Regions from separate parts of the Hydrogenophaga sp. BPS33 genome, predicted to be linked through region 2. Evidence: predicted binding sites of a transcription regulator. Region 2 holds the regulator's gene; the other holds the start of a gene.
The links. The regulator HrcA, encoded in region 2, represses chaperone genes, less so after heat shock. The targets are predictions, from matches to a motif close to TTAGCACTCNNNNNNNNNGAGTGCTAA.
Positions count from the first base shown of each region.

Region 1: the regulator HrcA is predicted to act here: its motif matches at 2,899-2,925, upstream of rpoH (RNA polymerase sigma factor RpoH).

Region 1 covers NZ_CP044549.1:1,899,805-1,908,446, forward strand. The annotation lists gene lysS (lysine--tRNA ligase) at 1-26, shown strand, start outside; gene F9K07_RS08955 (sensor domain-containing diguanylate cyclase) at 34-1,803, opposite strand; gene rpoH (RNA polymerase sigma factor RpoH) at 1,917-2,864, opposite strand; gene F9K07_RS08965 (helix-turn-helix domain-containing protein) at 3,513-3,722, shown strand; gene hsdR (EcoAI/FtnUII family type I restriction enzme subunit R) at 3,724-6,120, shown strand; gene F9K07_RS08975 (type I restriction-modification system subunit M) at 6,145-7,608, shown strand; gene F9K07_RS08980 (restriction endonuclease subunit S) at 7,608-8,642, shown strand, end outside.
Region 2 covers NZ_CP044549.1:4,357,547-4,366,188, reverse strand. The annotation lists gene F9K07_RS20300 (NAD kinase) at 32-949, opposite strand; gene hrcA (heat-inducible transcriptional repressor HrcA) at 1,045-2,064, shown strand; tRNA gene F9K07_RS20290 (tRNA-Ile) at 2,072-2,148, opposite strand; gene F9K07_RS20285 (DUF6691 family protein) at 2,194-2,448, opposite strand; gene F9K07_RS20280 (hypothetical protein) at 2,475-2,846, opposite strand; gene pgi (glucose-6-phosphate isomerase) at 3,038-4,609, opposite strand; gene eda (bifunctional 4-hydroxy-2-oxoglutarate aldolase/2-dehydro-3-deoxy-phosphogluconate aldolase) at 4,643-5,284, opposite strand; gene edd (phosphogluconate dehydratase) at 5,298-7,136, opposite strand; gene pgl (6-phosphogluconolactonase) at 7,154-7,891, opposite strand; gene zwf (glucose-6-phosphate dehydrogenase) at 7,894-8,642, opposite strand, start outside.

The sequences.
Region 1 (8,642 bases), 2.5 Mb from region 2:
TTCCAGCGCTGCGCCGCGAAGTCTGAGCCCTGCTCAGAAATTCATCTTCACGATCGCTTTGCGCGGGACCTTGCGCAGGGCATCAAGGGCTTGGCGCATCCAGTCCAGGTGCGCCTGGGCGTCCTGCTGCATGTCCTGCGTGCTGTCGGGCAACAGGGCCACGACGATCTTGAACTTCAGCGTGGCGCCCACCGGCAATTGCAACGAGGGCCGCAGACCGCTGGCCACGATGCTGGTGGCGACGGACAGGGCCTGGGCATCGCGCACCGGTCCTTCCATCAGCAGCGCCAGGGTGCTGTCATCAACGCGGCTGGCAGTGTCCACGTCGCGCGCTACCGTGCGCAGCAAGGAGCCGGTGATCACCAGCGCCCGGTCCGCTTCTTCGCGGCCGTGGTGTTCCGCGAACCAGTCGTGGTTGTCCAGACTGATCAGCAGCAGCGCGGCGTGTTGCTGGTAGCGCTGAGCGCGTACCAGACTCTCGTGCAGGCGCAGCATGAAGTTGTGGCGGTTGGTCAGACCGGTGAGCGGCTCGGTCATGGCCAGGGCGCGGGCGCGGGCTTGGGCTTCGTGTTGCAGGGACGAACGTTGCAGCAGGCCATAGATCAGCAACGGGGCTTCGATCGCGGCCGCGATGACCATGCTGTACTGCGATAGAAAGCCGGAGGAGATCAGGCCGAAGTTGCGCATGACCGGCAGCGCGCCGGCGAGCAGCATGGGCAGCATGCCCAGCGCGATCCAGCGCACCCAGCGGTCGCCGGTGCGCCAGGCGGTCCAGAGCATGGCGTAGACCAGCACCATGGTCAGTGTCGACACCGCCGTCACGGCTTTCAGGCTCGCCGTCGTGGGCGATACCACGTCCCACAAGATCAGTGCCGTCAGCAGCGCCGGTGTGCCCAGGGCGGCCCGGTCGAGCCAGCGGCCGATGCGTCGGGGTTGCACCACGTGGCGCACGAACAGCAGGCCGCAGACGGCGGTCATGGGCATGAGAATGAACTCGGCCAGTCCGTTCCAGCGCGCCGAGCCTGGCCAGAGAAATTGGCCGGCGACACCCAGCGAAGCCGCAAGGGCCAGACCCAGGACGGTGGTGTAGACAGCGTAGGCCGCGAAACTGGTGTCGCGGAACACGAGCGCATTGGCCACCGCCGTGGCCGTGAGCAGCAAAGCCATGCCGAAATAGGCGCCGAGCAGAAACTGTTGATGGATGCGCAACTCGCGCAACGTGCTGTGCTTGTGGACCTGCAACGTGCCCGAAAAGGGCACGCGGGCGTGCTCGATCTGCACCCAATAGGTCACCGCGGCATCGGTGCGAGGATCGAGCGAGAACACCGGGTAGCGATCGGGAAACGCCCAATCCCGCACGGCGATGCGGTCGCCCGCGTGCTGCGCTTTCCAGCGGCCGTCGGCCAATCGGTGGTAAACGCTGATGCGGTCGGTGCCGGAGCGTGCCAACTCCAGCTCCCAAAGGGCGTGGTCGTCGCGCACCTGGACGTCGAAGCGCACCCAGAGGGCGGCGCCGTCGGACAGGGTCAATCGGTGGTCGGCGTCGCGCAGGGCAAAGGGCAGGTCTTGCTGTTGCGCTTCCACCTCCTGCACGGTGCGCTGGCCCGTCGGGTCAACCCAGTAGACGCTGCGCTGGGCCAGCGGCACGCTGTTCTGGGTGTCATCGAGCACCACGGTCGGCACGCCGGCGGCCATGGCGTGAGCGATGGGGAGCAGGGAGAGAAAAAACAGGGCGACCCAGACGGCCAGGCCGCGGGCACGACGGGTTCCGGGCATCGCGCCCTTCCACGAAAAATCGGACATGCTCCGATTGTGTCGTCTGTTACACAAGCTTTCCCCGCCAGGCTTGGCAAGGCGCGCAAAAAAGCCCCGGGGTCGGACAACCGCCGGGGCTTTCGTGACACCAGGGGAGGGGGTCAGGCGTAAGCCGCCAATGCCTTTCGCATCTTTTTCATGGCCGCCACCTCGATCTGGCGCACGCGCTCGGCGCTCACGCCGTACTCGGCCGCCAGTTCGTGCAGCGTCATGCCGCCCGAACCATCGTCATTCACCTTGAGCCAGCGCTCGCTCACGATGCGGCGCGAGCGCTCGTCGAGCTCGCTCATGGCCCGGGCCACGCCTTCCGTGGCCAGGCGGTCGCGCTGGGCCGATTCCAGCAAGGCCGTGGGTTCGTGGTTGGCGTCGGCCAGATAGGCGATCGGGCCGAAGCGGTCTTCGCCATCGTCGCTGGGGCTGGGGTCGAGCACCACGTCGCCGCCCGACAGGCGCGTTTCCATTTCGCGCACTTCCTCCGGCTTCACGCTCAGTTCGCGTGCCATCACACCCACTTCGGTGTCGGACAGCACGTCACGGTGGGTGTCGCCATCGGCCGCGTCGGCACGGAAGCTTTGTTTGCGCGAACGCAGGTTGAAGAACAGCTTGCGTTGCGCCTTGGTGGTGGCCACCTTGACCATGCGCCAATTCTTCAGGATGTATTCGTGGATCTCGGCCTTGATCCAGTGCATGGCGTAGCTCACCAGGCGCACGCCCTGATCGGGGTCGAAGCGCTTGACGGCCTTCATCAGGCCGACGTTGCCTTCCTGGATCAGGTCGCCGTGGGGCAGGCCGTAGCCCAGGTACTGGCGAGCGATCGACACCACCAGACGCAGGTGGGACATCACCAACTGGCCTGCGGCGTCCAGATCGTTGTCGTCGCGCAGGCGCCGTGCGGCTTGCTGCTCCTGCTCCAGGGTCAGCAGGGGCAAGCGGTTGACGGCGGAAATATAGGCGTCGAGGTTGCCCAGGGGGGGCACGAGCGCCCAGGGGTTCGCCACGGCGAGCGAGCCTTGGGTGGCGGTGGCAACAGGGGCGAGTGTTTGAGACATGTAGGAACCCTCCTCAGGTGTTCTGCCAAGAATATTAGCACTCTCTATGAGCGAGTGCTAAGGCGAGAGTTCCTTGCCACGGCGGCGGTGCGGCTTTTGATGGCACCCATTTTTGGACTCTTAAGTTGTCAAACGCCGTTCATTCTTGAACTTTTGCTCATTCATTTCTGAACTAGGCGTGCTTTGATTTCTGCTGGGCTTGAAGTTTCAGCTGATCAACATCGCCGTAACCTGTTGATATATTTCAATTGTTTTAGGATTCTTTGATTTTTAGCCTACTCCGTCTTGGCAAAGTTCAAGCAGATGAGGCCTTTGAAGCGCTCCTCGGCGTAAGTCGGTCACGGCGGAACTGACAGGTATGGAGTGATGAAGCCGAGCGAGGGGCTAGTTTGCATACCCACATCCGTATGGATCTCAACATGGACCTTCCTCCAGGGCATCCCACACTGTTGCGACACCCAGTCACGGAAGGACTTCCCTCCCCGTGGGAATGGTGCTCGGCTTGACTGCGATCGCGTATGCGGTAGATGGGCAAACGCTCAACTAACCAAGCTTTGAATCCTGGAACGGGCGGCAGCCGGAGCCATCGTCTGCTAGACTGAAAACGATCCAAAACGACTTTGAAGCTTCTTCTGGAGCACCAATGCCATGAACTCCGAACCGTGGGTCACCGCGATAGATGTTGCCCGGCATCTTGGCGTGGTGAAGGACACCGTTTACCGCTGGCGGGAACGCAAGGGCCTCCCTGCACACAAGATAGGTCGGTTGTGGAAATTCCAGCTCTCCGAGGTGAATGAATGGGTTCGCGGGGGCGGCGCGGCGGAAGATCAAGACCGCGAACACGAAGATGCCACTTGATATGGACAAACGCCAGCTCAGCGAGCGCGATATCTGCACAAAATTCGTTACCCCTGCGCTTGAGCAGGCGGGATGGGATATCTCCTCCCAGGTGCGTGAAGAGTTTCCGCTCACCAAGGGCCGCATCATCGTCCGTGGCAAGTTGCACACTCGCGCCCAAAACAAGCGTGCTGACTATGTGTTGTTTCATAGGCCCAACATGCCCATCGCGGTCATCGAGGCGAAAGACAACAAACACTCGCTGGGCGACGGCATGCAACAGGGCTTGGGCTACGCCGAAATGTTGCAGGTGCCCTTTGTGTTCAGCAGTAACGGCGACGGGTTCCTGTTCCACAACAAGATTGCCAAGGACGGCGTCATCGAACGGGAGCTGGCACTTCATGAACTGCCCAGTCCTGAGACGTTGTGGCATTGGTGGTCGGAGCACTTGGGCCTGAACACAGCACAGAGCGAACTAGTCTCACAGGACTACTACAGCGACGGCAGTAACAAAACCCCACGCTATTACCAGCTTCTGGCGATCAACAAGAGCGTTGAAGCTATCGCGCGTGGACAGAACCGTCTATTGCTGGTGATGGCCACCGGCACGGGCAAAACCTACACAGCCTTTCAGATCATCTGGCGTCTTTGGAAATCCAAAGCCAAGAAGCGGATTTTGTTTTTAGCCGACCGCAATATCTTGGTCGACCAGACCATGACCAACGACTTCAAGCCCTTCGGCTCGGCGATGACCAAGATCCAGAAGAGGCAGGCCAACAAGTCATATGAGATCTATCTGTCTCTGTATCAGGCAGTCACCGGCACGGAAGAAGAACGCAACATCTACAAACAGTTCAGCCGCGATTTCTTCGACCTGATCGTCATCGACGAATGCCATCGCGGCAGTGCGGCTGCAGACTCAGCCTGGCGCGAGATTCTTGAATACTTCTCGTCGGCCACCCAAATCGGCCTGACGGCCACACCCAAGGAAACCAAAGAAATCTCCAACATCGATTACTTCGGCGAACCGATTTACACCTATACCCTCCGACAGGGCATCGACGATGGCTTTCTTGCCCCCTACAAGGTGGTCCGCATTGACCTTGATAAAGACCTGACCGGCTGGCGTCCCGACAAAGGCATGCTCGACAAGCGTGGCAACGAAATTGAGGATCGCATATACAACCAGCGCGACTTTGACAAAAACCTTGTTCTGGAAAAGCGCACTGAGCTGGTGGCAAAGAAAATCAGCGACTTTTTAAAGCAGACTAATCGTTTCGACAAAACCATTGTGTTCTGCGACAACATCGATCACGCCGAGCGCATGCGTCAGGCATTGGTAAACGAAAACGCCGATTTGGCTGCACTGAACAGTAAATACGTGATGCGCATCACGGGCGATAACGAAGAAGGCAAAGCCGAACTCGATAACTTCATCTTCCCCGAATCTAAATACCCGGTCATCGCCACAACATCTAAATTGATGACCACGGGTGTGGATGCCCAGACCTGCAAAATCATCGTGCTGGATCAACGCATCCAGTCCATGACCGAGTTCAAGCAGATCATAGGCCGCGGAACGCGCATCAACGAAGACTACGACAAGTACTTCTTCACCATCATCGACTTCAAGAAGGCAACTGAACTGTTCGCCGACCCTGATTTTGATGGTGATCCGGTGCAAATATACGAACCGGCACCCGGTGAATCCCCGGTGCCACCCGACGAAATGACTGGCACTCCGGGCGACGAGGGCTTCACCTATCCACCTGCTGATGAATCGCCGTGGACAGGCGTTGCCGAGCCACACCCGGGTGAAGAAGGTAGTGGAGTTCGTCGGTATGTCGTCGCCAATGTTGAAGTCAAAGTGGCTGCCGAACGCGTGCAGTATTTCGACGCCAGCGGAAAATTGATTACCGAATCACTCAAGGACTACACCCGCAAGGCGCTGGCCAAGGAATTCAGCTCACTTGATGATTTTTTACGGCGCTGGAACAGTGCCGACAAGAAGCAGGCCGTTATCGACGAATTGGCCAATGAAGGGGTTTTCTTTGCCGCGCTGGCCGAAGAAATTGGTCGCCAGTCCGGCAAGGAGTTTGACCCCTTCGATCTGGTCTGCCACATCGCCTGGGATCAACCACCGCTTACCCGCAGAGAGCGCGCCGAGCAGGTCAAAAAGCGCGATTATTTCAATTGCTATGGCGAACAAGCGCAGCGTGTGCTGCAAGCCTTGCTGGACAAATACGCCGACGAAGGCGTCGGGCCTATCGAGGAGACACAAATCCTCACCATCGCCCCGTTCACCAGTTTCGGCACACCCATGGAAATCATCCGCGCCTTTGGCGGACTGGATCAATACCAACACGCCCTGCATGAACTCGAACAAGCGCTCTACAGCCCATCGCAGCAGCGCGCATAACAAGCACCTTTTGGAATCCATCCCATGGCTATCGGCACACTGATCAAAACCATTCAAGACATCATGCGCAAGGATGTCGGCGTTGATGGCGACGCCCAGCGCATCAGCCAGATCGTCTGGCTGCTTTTTCTGAAAATCTTTGACGACAAAGAACAGGAATGGCAACTCACCATTCCTGGCTACAAGTCGCCACTGCAAAGCCGTTTCCGCTGGAGCAACTGGGCAAAGGATGCAGAAGGTATCACTGGCGAAGAACTGATCGACTTTGTCAACAACGAACTCTTCCCCTCACTCAAGAAACTGGCCACCGTTGCTGGTGTGGCGCCGAACGGCAGAGTGGTTGGCTCGGTGTTTGAGGATGCCTACAACTACATGAAGTCTGGAACCTTGCTGCGGCAAGTGATCAACACCATCGAGGTGGACGTTGATTTCAACTCCTCGTCAGACCGCCACCTGTTCAACGATATCTACGAAAAAATCCTGGCCGACTTGCAGTCAGCAGGTAACGCCGGTGAGTACTACACACCGCGCGCAGTCACTCAGTTCATGGTCGATATTCTCAACCCCCAACTGGGCGAAAGCGTCCTCGACCCGGCTTGCGGCACCGGCGGTTTTTTGACCTGCACCATCGAACACCTCAAGAATCAGGTCAAAACAGCAGTGGACCGCAACACCCTGCAAGAGAGCATCCACGGCGTCGAGAAAAAGCCGCTGCCGCACATGCTGGCCATGACCAACCTGATGCTGCATGGCATCGATGTGCCCAGCAACATCCGGCACGACAACACCCTGAGCCGCCCGCTCAAGGACTACGGCCCGAAAGACCGCGTCGACATCATCCTCACCAACCCGCCGTTCGGCGGCATGGAAGAAGACGGTATCGAGAACAACTTCCCGCGCAAGTACCAGACCCGCGAAACCGCCGACCTGTTCATGGCGCTGATCATGCATCTTCTTAAGCACGACACCGGTCGCGCCGCCGTCGTGCTGCCCGATGGTTTCCTGTTTGGCGAGGGCGCCAAAACCACGCTGAAACGCGAGTTGCTGGAAGAATTCAACCTGCACACCATCGTTCGCCTGCCCAAGGGCGTATTCGCCCCGTACACCAGCATCGCGACCAACGTGTTGTTTTTCGAGAAAGGCGAACCGACGAAAGATGTCTGGTTCTTTGAGCATCCTTATCCGGATGGCTACAAAAGCTATTCCCGCACTAAACCACTGGACATCAAAGAATTCGATCTGGAAAAGGGCTGGTGGGGTGGCTCAACGCGCAAGGGTCGTAAGACGACAGAAAACGCCTGGAAGGTTTCTGCAGCCGATATCGCAGCACGCAACTACAACCTGGATTGCAAGAATCCCCACGCCGTGGAGGTGAATCACCGCGATCCAGCCGAGTTGATGGCGGAATACCAGGAAATCACTAGTCAGCTGGCCGAGGCACAAAACGCGCTGAAGGCAGAGCTAATGCTCGCCCTCGGAGGGCGGTGATGGAATTGCTGGAGCAACACTTCGACACAGCGTTTTCTGCACCAGAAGGCATTCAAAAGCTGCGAGAACTTATCCTGACACTAGCGATGCAGGGCAAGCTGGTGCCGCAAAACCCAAACGACTTGCCAGCTAGCGAACTGCTTAAAGAGATAGATGCCGAGAAAAAGCGACTGGTGAAGGCCGGTAAGATCAAAACGCCCAAGCATCTGCCCGAAAGTATTTTCGGTGAAGTGCCGTACGTTTTGCCACAGGGCTGGCAGTGGGTTCGTCTCGGCAGTATTGGCAACATCTTCAATGGCAACAGCATCAACGCCTCAGAAAAGGAATCGAAGTACGCCGGTGCTGAAGGTCTACCCTATATCGCGACCAAAGATGTCGGCTACGGTTTTGATCCGTTGGACTACGAAAATGGAATCTGCATTCCTCTCAATGAGGCGAAATTCAGAGTCGCGCACCAAGGTGCAGTTCTGATCTGTGCTGAAGGTGGCAGTGCCGGGAAAAAATGTGGCCTGACTGACCGCGACATCTGTTTCGGCAACAAACTATTTGCGAATGAACTGTATGGTCACATTCCATCCCGGTTCATTCTCTACACTTATCTGTCGCCCGTCTTTCGGGCATCGTTTGCAGCGGCAATGACGGGGATTATTGGCGGTGTCTCCATTGCGAAATTTGTCGAGATACTTCTACCGCTCCCGCCGCTTGAGGAGCAACACCGCATCGTCGCGAGAATTGATCAACTGATGGCGTGTTGCGATGCGCTGGAAAAACTGCGCGCCGATCAGAAAGCAAAGCGCCTGGCTGTCCACGCTGCTGCACTCTCTCAACTACTTGATACCACCGGTGGCGGTAGCGCCAACGATGCTTGGGCCTTCATCACCCAATACTTCGGTGATCTTTACGCAGTCAAAGAAAATATCGCTGAACTGCGCAAGGCAATTCTTCAACTCGCCGTCATGGGCAAACTCGTCCCGCAATACTCAAACGACGCGCCCGCTAGTGAATTGCTCAAAGAAATCGAAACTGAGAAAAAG
Region 2 (8,642 bases):
TGAAGGAGGCGGCCGTATTGTGCCCGGCCTTTCACCCGCCCTCGTTCCAGTGGAGCTTCTTGCGCAAGGTGTCGAAGTAACTCCAGCCCACGGGATGCAACAGGCGCAGCGCGTGCTCGGAGCGGCGCACCACGATGCGGTCGCCGTGCAGCAGGCTGGTGAGCGACTGCATGTCGAAATTGGCGCTCGCGTCGCGGCCGGAAACAATTTCCAGAGCGATCTCGCTGTGGGAAGGAATCACGACGGGACGGTTGGACAGCGTGTGCGGCGCGATCGGCACCATCACGAAACCGTCGATGCCGGGGTGCAGCAACGGGCCGCCAGCCGAGAGTGCATAGGCGGTGGAGCCGGTGGGCGACGCGATGATCAGGCCATCGGCGCGCTGGTTGGCCACGAAATGGCCGTCGACCTCCACCCGCAGCTCGATCATGCTGGCCACGCCGCCGCGGTTGACCACCACGTCGTTGAGCGCGGTGGCCTCGAAGACGCAGTGCCCGTCGCGCCAGACCGTGCCCGCCATCAGCGTGCGGGCGTCTTCGGTGAATTCACCGCGCAGCATGGGGCGCAGCGTTTCGCGGTAACAGTCGAAGGGAATGTCGGTGATGAAGCCCAGGCGCCCCTGGTTGATGCCCACCAGCGGCACGCCATAGCGCGCCAACTGACGGCCGATGCCCAGCATCGTGCCGTCGCCGCCGACCACCAGCGCCAGATCGCAGGTCTTGCCGATCGCGGGCACCGCCAGCGCGGGGTATTGGCTCAGGCCGGTGTTGGCGGCGGTTTCCTGTTCCAGCGACACGTCGCAACCTTCGTCGTGCAGGAAGTGCGCGATCTCGTCGACCGCGTTGCGGGAACCGGGTGCGTGGTACTTGCCCACGATGACGACATGCGCAAAACGCAGTGGCCGGATCGAACGGGAGGGTGCGGACCTGGCGTCCGTGGTCAGGGTCATGCGGCGCATTACAGCACAGCTTCTTTGTGGCGGAATGGCGCAAAACCCGCGTCGGCTGCGCTGCGCGCAGGCCCATCCCTCCTTAGAATGAAGCCATGTTGGATGACCGCGCCAAGTTGCTGCTGAAAGCGCTCGTCGAGCGATACATCGCCGACGGGCAGCCCGTGGGTTCGCGCACGCTGGCCAAGGCCGGTGGCATGGACCTGTCGCCGGCCACGATCCGCAACGTCATGAGCGACCTGGAGGAGCTCGGACTGATTGCCAGTCCGCACACCTCGGCCGGCCGCATTCCGACCGCGCGCGGCTATCGCCTGTTCGTCGACACCATGCTGACGGTGCGGCGTGAGAACCTCACCGGTGTGAACGAGATGGGCGGGCCGGTCATCGATGCGGGCCAGCCGCACCGGGTGATCAGCAACGCGGCGCAGATGTTGTCGAACCTCTCGCAGTTCGTGGGCGTGGTCACGGCGCCGCGGCGCGCCTCGGTGTTTCGCCATATCGAGTTCCTGAGCCTGTCCGAGCGGCGCGTGCTGGTCATCATCGTTTCGCCCGACGGCACGGTGCAGAACCGCATCATCCACACCCAGGTCAATTTCACCCAGCCGCAGTTGCTGGAGGCGGCCAACTTCCTCAATGCGCACTACCCCGGGCTCACCATGGAAGCGGTGCGCGAGCGTCTGAAAACCGAAGTGGACCGGTTGCGCGGCGAGATCGCCGATCTCATGAAGGCCGCGGTGGACATTGGCGCCGAGGGGGGCGAAGAGCAGGACGCGGTGGTGGTCTCGGGCGAGCGCAACCTGCTGTCGGTGAGCGAGTTCTCCAGCGACATGGGCAACCTGCGCCGCCTGTTCGACCTGTTCGAGCAGAAGACCCAGCTGATCCGCCTGCTCGACGTGTCGGCGCAGGCCGATGGGGTGCGCATCTACATCGGCGGCGAGAGCCAGGTCGTGCCGTACGAAGAACTCTCGGTGGTCACCGCGCCCTACGAGGTGGACGGCCAAGTGGTGGGCACGCTGGGGGTGATCGGCCCGCAGCGCATGTCGTACGAGCGCATGATCCAGATCGTCGACGTCACCTCCAAGCTGGTGGGGAATGCGTTGAGCCACCACAAGTAGGGGTGTCTGGTAGGCCGTGTTGGACTTGAACCAACGACCAAAGGATTATGAGTCCTCTGCTCTAACCAACTGAGCTAACGGCCCGAAGCGCGGAATTGTAGACGGCTTGCTTCTGCCTCCAGCACGGCCTCAAGTGCGCCGGTCGACTGCGCTGTGCACCAGCATGCCGACGACCATCGCGGCGACGAACACCAGTGTATTGGTTTCGCCCGCCGCCCCAGCCACCAGTGCCGGCCCCGGGCAGAAGCCCGCCAGGCCCCAGCCCACACGAAAGACCAGGCCGCCCACCACCAGCCTCCGGTCGATCTGCTGCGCCTTGGGCAGGTAAAGCATGCCCCCCGGCAGGTAGGTGGTGCGTTGAGTCTCCAGGGGAGGCTGGAGCATACGGCGGATGCCTGCGGGCGTTGGCCCTACTTGCGCTCGGCAATGCGCCTTGGCCCCCGATGTCCGAGTTGGAAGGCTTGCAACTGGGACTTGGCGATATGGCCGTCGAACAAGGGCGTGAGGTCGGTGACCGCTTGCAGGGCACTGTTCTCGTCGCGCTGCAGGCACAGCGCCTGGGCCAGATCGGCACGCAGGAACCACAGTGCTTCAATGCTCGGCGCGAAGCGGATGCGGTGTTCCAGTTGGGGGTTCAGCTCTGCGCCACGCACGCCCAGCACGCGCAACATCGACTTCTGGATCAGCAGCATCGCCTGCGGATCGGGCGCGCTGGCCGGCGTCTCCGCATTCGGCGAAATGATCGACGTCAAGGTGCTGAAAAAGGTTCTGACTCTTTGCATGCTTTGGGATGCCTTGCGGATCGTGCCGAATGTGCTGGGAGAGTCTTTTGAGATGCAGATTTATACCCTATGCGATAGCACTTGCGCTCGCGGAAAGCCGTGCGGCGTCAACAGGGCTTCGCTCCTGAAAATGCTGCAGTGCAAGGTATTTGGGCCTGAATTGGCGGTGCAGGCGTTCGTGCCGCCTGGTTTCACGCCGTTTTCGCCAGGGCCTTGGCCATGGTCTTGCCGAGTTCCACGCCCCATTGGTCGTAGGCGTTGATGCGCCAGATGGCCGCTTGCGTGAACACCTTGTGTTCGTACAGCGCGATCAACGCGCCCAGGCGCGCGGGGTCCAGCCGATCCAGCCACAGGATGTGGCTGGGAATGTTGCCCTCGAAACTGCGGTGTGGTGCCAGGGTCCGGGCTTCGGCGGCGCTCAGGCCTTCCTTTTGCAACATCGCCTGCGTGTCGGCCTGCGAACGGCCTCGGGCCATGGCTTCGGCCTGGGCGCGCAAGTTGAGGTTCACCACCTCGTGGTGCGTGGCGGCCATGGGCAAGGGGGTGTCTTCGTTCTCCACCCCGATGAAATCCACCGGCACCGTGTGCATGCCTTGGTGGATGAGCTGGAAATAGGCGTGTTGCCCGTCGATGCCCAGGCCGCCCCAGACGATCGGTCCGGTCGCCACGGCGGCGGGGGTGCCGTCGGTGTGGGTGCGCTTGCCGTTGGACTCCATGTCCATCTGTTGCACGAACGGCGTGAAGCGCGCCAGGCGCGAGGCATACGGCACGATGAGGTGCGTCGGCAATCTGAGGAAGTTGCGGTTCCAGATGCCGTGCAGCGCCATCTGCACGGGCAGGTTCTGCGCCAGCGGTGTGTGGCAGAAGTGCTCGTCCATCGCGCGCGCGCCCGCCAGGAACAGGCGGAAATGCTCGGCACCGATGGCGATGGCCAGCGGCAGGCCCAGCGCCGACCAGACCGAGTAGCGCCCGCCCACCCAGTCCCAGAAGAGGAACGTGCGCTCGCTGGGGTAGCCGAGCCGGGCCGCCTGCTGGGGAGAGGCGGTGATGGCCACCAGGTGCTGCGCCAGCGCATCGGCCGGGCAGCCGTTGTCGGTCAGCCAGCGTTGCGCGCTGGCGGCGTTGGTGAGCGTTTCCTGCGTGGTGAAAGTCTTGCTGGAGACGATCAGCAAGGTGCGTTTGGCGTCCAGCGTGCGCAGCACACTCCACAGCGCCCAGGCATCGGGGTTGGAGACGTAGTGCACGCGAACGCCGGGGTGGGCCAGATGGGCCAGGGCGTCGGCCGCCATGCGCGGGCCGAGGTCGGAGCCGCCGATGCCGATGTTCACCACGTCGGTGATGGCGTCGCCCGCATGGCCGCGCACCGTGCCCGCGCGCAAGGCTTCGGCGAAGTCGCAGATGCGGGCGAGTTCGCGTTGCACCTCGGCCTGTACCGCTGGACCCCAGGGGCCCGTGTGCATGGGGTCGGCGCGCAGTGCCACATGCAGCACGGGCCGGTCTTCGGTGAGGTTGATGTGTTCGCCCTTGAACATGGCGTCGCGCTGCGGGGCGACAGCGGCCTGTTCGGCCAGGTCCAGCAAGGCCTGCTGGATGGCGGGCGAGACGCGCTGGCGGCTGGCGTCGAGCTCGATGCCGGCGGCCGTGAGGGTCATGTGACTGGAACGGCCAGCGTCGGCGGCCAGCATGTCGCGCAGGTGGGTTTGGGGTGCTGCGGCCAGCGCCTGCAGTTGGGCCCAGGCGGGCAAGGAAGTCGGTGGGGTCATGTCTTGGGGTGTTCGGTCCGGGTTGGCCAGAGGTTAGACGCCAGCGGCCAGCGTGCTGGCCTCGCGCGCGAGGCGGGCCACGCGCTTCCAGTCACCATCTTGCAGCGCATCGGCCGGGGTGAGCCAGGAGCCGCCGGCCATGGCCACGTTGGGTTCGGCGAGCAGGTCGCGCAGGTTGAGCATGCTCACGCCGCCGGTGGGGCAGAAGCGCACGTCGGGCAAGGGCGCGCCCAAGGCTTTCAGCATGCTGATGCCGCCAGCCTGTGCGGAGGGGAAGAGCTTCATCAGGGTGAAGCCATGGTCGCGGGCGCGCATCACTTCGCTGGCCGTCATCACGCCCGGGATGAAGGGCAGCCGCGCCGCGCGCACGGCATCCACCAGGGCGTCGGTGCAGCCCGGCGAGAGCGCGAAGGTCGCGCCCGCATCGACCACCTGCGCTACCTCGGCGGCGCGGGTGACGGTGCCCGCGCCCAGGTGCATCTGCGGCACGGCGCGCGCGACCGCTTCGATGGCGCGCAGCGCCACGCCCGAGCGCAAGGTGATTTCCATCGCGTCGATGCCGCCTTCGAGCAGCGCATGCGCCAGGGGAATGGCCTGGGCCTCGTCGCTCAGGACGATGACCGGCAGGACACGGGTCTTGAAGCGGGGAGGGGTGAAGCAGGAGGTGGTGGTCATGAAAGGTCCATCGTCAAAGCGTTCCCAGCAACGGCGATGCGCCCAGCTCCGCCGCGCTGGCCTGTTGGCGGAACAGGCCGAACAACTCGCGCCCGCAGCCGTGCGCGTTGGCGCTGAGGTCGGGGTGGCGCAGTTTGCGCCGCGCCAGCGTGCGCGCATCCACTTCCAGTTCGAGCACGCCGCGTTCGCAATCGAGCGTGATCCAGTCACCGTCGCGCACGCGCGCGATCGGGCCGTCGGACAAGGCTTCGGGTGTGAGATGGATGGCGGCCGGCACCTTGCCCGAAGCGCCGGACATGCGCCCGTCGGTGACCAGGGCCACCTTGAAGCCCTTGTCCTGCAGCACGGCCAGCGGAGGGGTGAGCTTGTGCAACTCGGGCATGCCGTTGGCGCGCGGTCCCTGGTAGCGCACCACGGCCACCAGGTCGCGCTCGAGCTTGCCTTCGTTGAACAGCGTGAGCAGGTCCTGCTGGTCCTGTACCACCACGGCCTGGGCCCGCACCACGCGGTGCTCCGGTTGCACGGCCGAGACCTTGACCACGCTGCGCCCCAGGTTGCCTTGCAGCAGGCGCAGGCCGCCGTCGGCGCTGAAGGGTGCGCTCACTGGGCGCAGCACCGCGAGATCGCCGCTCTGTTCGGGGGCCGGACGCCAGGCGAGCTGGCCGTTGTCGAGCCAGGCCTCGCGCGTGTAGGCCTCCAAGCCGTGGCCCATGACGGTGTTCACATCGGGGTGCAGCAGGCCGGCGCCCAGCAGCTCCTTCATGAGAAAGCCCATGCCGCCAGCGGCGTGGAAGTGGTTCACGTCGGCGCTGCCGTTGGGGTAGACGCGCGCCAGCAGCGGCACCGCGTGCGAAAGTTCGGCAAGGTCGTCCCAGTCGATCAGCACGCCGGCCGCGCGCGACATGGCCACCAGGTGCAGGGTGTGGTTGGTCGAGCCGCCGGTGGCTAGCAGGCCGACGATGGCGTTGACCAGGCTCTTCTCGGTCACGATGTCGGCCAGGCACAGCGCGGGCTCGCCGGTGCGCCCGGTGTTGGCCACCGCGCGCTTGACCGCGCCGCGCGTGAAGGCCTCGCGCAAGGGCGTGCCGGGGTTCACGAAGGAAGCGCCGGGCAGGTGCAGGCCCATGATCTCCATCAGCATCTGGTTGCTGTTGGCCGTGCCGTAGAAGGTGCAGGTGCCGGGGCTGTGGTAGGCCTGGGCTTCGGATTCGAGCAGCGCCTCGCGCCCGACCAGGCCTTGCGCGTACTGCTGGCGCACCTTGGCCTTGGCGTCGTTCGACAGGCCCGAGGTCATGGGGCCGGCGGGCACGAACACCGCGCTCAAGTGGCCGAATTGCAGCGCGCCCATGAAGAGGCCGGGCACGATCTTGTCGCAAATGCCGAGGTACAGCGCCGCGTCGAACACGTTGTGCGAGAGCGCCACGGCGGTGGCCAGCGCGATCACGTCGCGCGAGAACAGCGAGAGCTCCATGCCGGCCGCACCTTGGGTGATGCCGTCGCACATGGCGGGAACACCGCCGGCCACCTGCACGGTGGCGCCCAGCGCGTGCGCGTGTTCGCGGATCTTCTGCGGGTAGGTCTCGTAGGGCTGGTGCGCCGAGAGCATGTCGTTGTAGGCGGTGACCAGCCCCAAGTGCGGCGCGCGCTCGGCGTGGATCTTGAGCTTGTCGGCCATCGGCAGCGCGGCCGTGGTGTGGGCCATGTTGGCGCAGCCCATGCCGGTGCGTTGCGTGCCGTTCTTGCGCTGTGCGGCCATCGCGGCGAGGTAGGTGGCGCGGGTGTCGGCGCTGCGTTCGGTGATGCGCCGCGTGACGCGGTCCAGCACGGGGTGGAGAGGAGCGGTCGTGGTCATGTCGTGGGTTCTTTTCTTCAAGCCAGCCAGATGCTGACCGGCGTGGAATATTGGTTCAGCACCAGCGAGACCGGCAGGCTTTCGTCTGCGGCCAGGCGGGCCTGCTGGTACACGGCCAGCTTGGTCGCGCCGGTGATCGAGAGCATCAGCTCGTGCGTGGTGAGCAAGGCGGGCAGTGTGAGCGTGAGGCGCGCGTGGGGCGCGGCGGGGGGGCGCAGCCAGGTCACCGGACCGCTGCTGTGCAAGGCTCTGGGCAACTGCGCGGCACCCGGGAACAGCGAGGCGGTGTGGCCGTCTTCGCCCATGCCGAGCACCGCGACGTCGATGGGCCAGGGCTGCGCGGCCAGGCGCGCATTGGCGTTGTCGGCCAGGGTTTCCAGCGCCACATCGTCCAGCACGTCGGGCAGGTGGTCGAAAAAAGGCACGAAGCTGGCCTGCGCGGCCTCGCCCTGCAGCAAGTGGGTGTGGACCAGCGCGGTGTTGCTGTCGGCGTGGTCGTGTGGCACACAGCGCTCGTCCACCAACAGCACGGTCAGGTGCGACCATTCCAGGGGTTGCTGGCGCAGTTGTTCGAACATCGCGACGGGCGACTTGCCCCCCGAGACCGCCAGCACCGCATGGCCGCGCTGCGTGATGGCTTTGCGCAAACGGCGCGCGATGTGCCGGGCCAGTTGCTGCGCGAGCTGCTCCACGCTGTCGGCGGCGTGTACTTGCAGCAGGCTCGGCGGTGGTGGGCCATCGTCGCGCAGGTTCATGGCTATGCTTCCTCCGCCCAGGCCGAGCCTTCACGTGCCATCAGTGCGGATGAAGCCGCAGGGCCCCAGCTGCCGGCGGTGTACGCCCGGGGTTTCTCGCGCAGGTTGTTCCAGCCTTCGATGATCGGCTCCACCCAGGTCCACGCCGCTTCCAGTTCATCGCGCCGCATGAAGTGGGTGAGGCGGCCCTTGATCACGTCGATCAGCAGGCGTTCATAGGCCTCGGCGCGGCGTGTGCTGAAGGCCGATTCGAGGTCCAGGTCCAGGCTCACCGGGCGCAGGCGCATGCCACTGCCGGGCTCCTTGGCCATCATCTGCAGTTGCACGTGCTCTTCGGGCTGCAGGCGGATCATCAGGCGGTTGACCGGCTGGCGCGGCGCGTCGGGGAAGATGGTGAACGGGAGATCGGCGAATTCGATGACGATTTCCGAGCGCCGCTCGGCCATGCGCTTGCCGGTGCGCAGGAAGATCGGCACGTTGGCCCAACGCCAGTTGTTGATGTGCGCGCGCAGGGCCACGAAGGTTTCGGTGGCGCTGTCGGGGGGCACATTGGCTTCCTGCAGATAGCCCACGGCCTTGTCGCCGTTGGCGGCGCCGGCGGTGTATTGGCCGCGCACGGTGTCGCGCGCGACGTCGGCTTCGGTCATGGGGCGCAGCGAGCGCAGCACTTTGAGCTTCTCGTCGCGCACCGCATCGGGGTCGAGCGACACCGGGGGCTCCATGGCCACGATGCACAGCAGTTGCAGCAAGT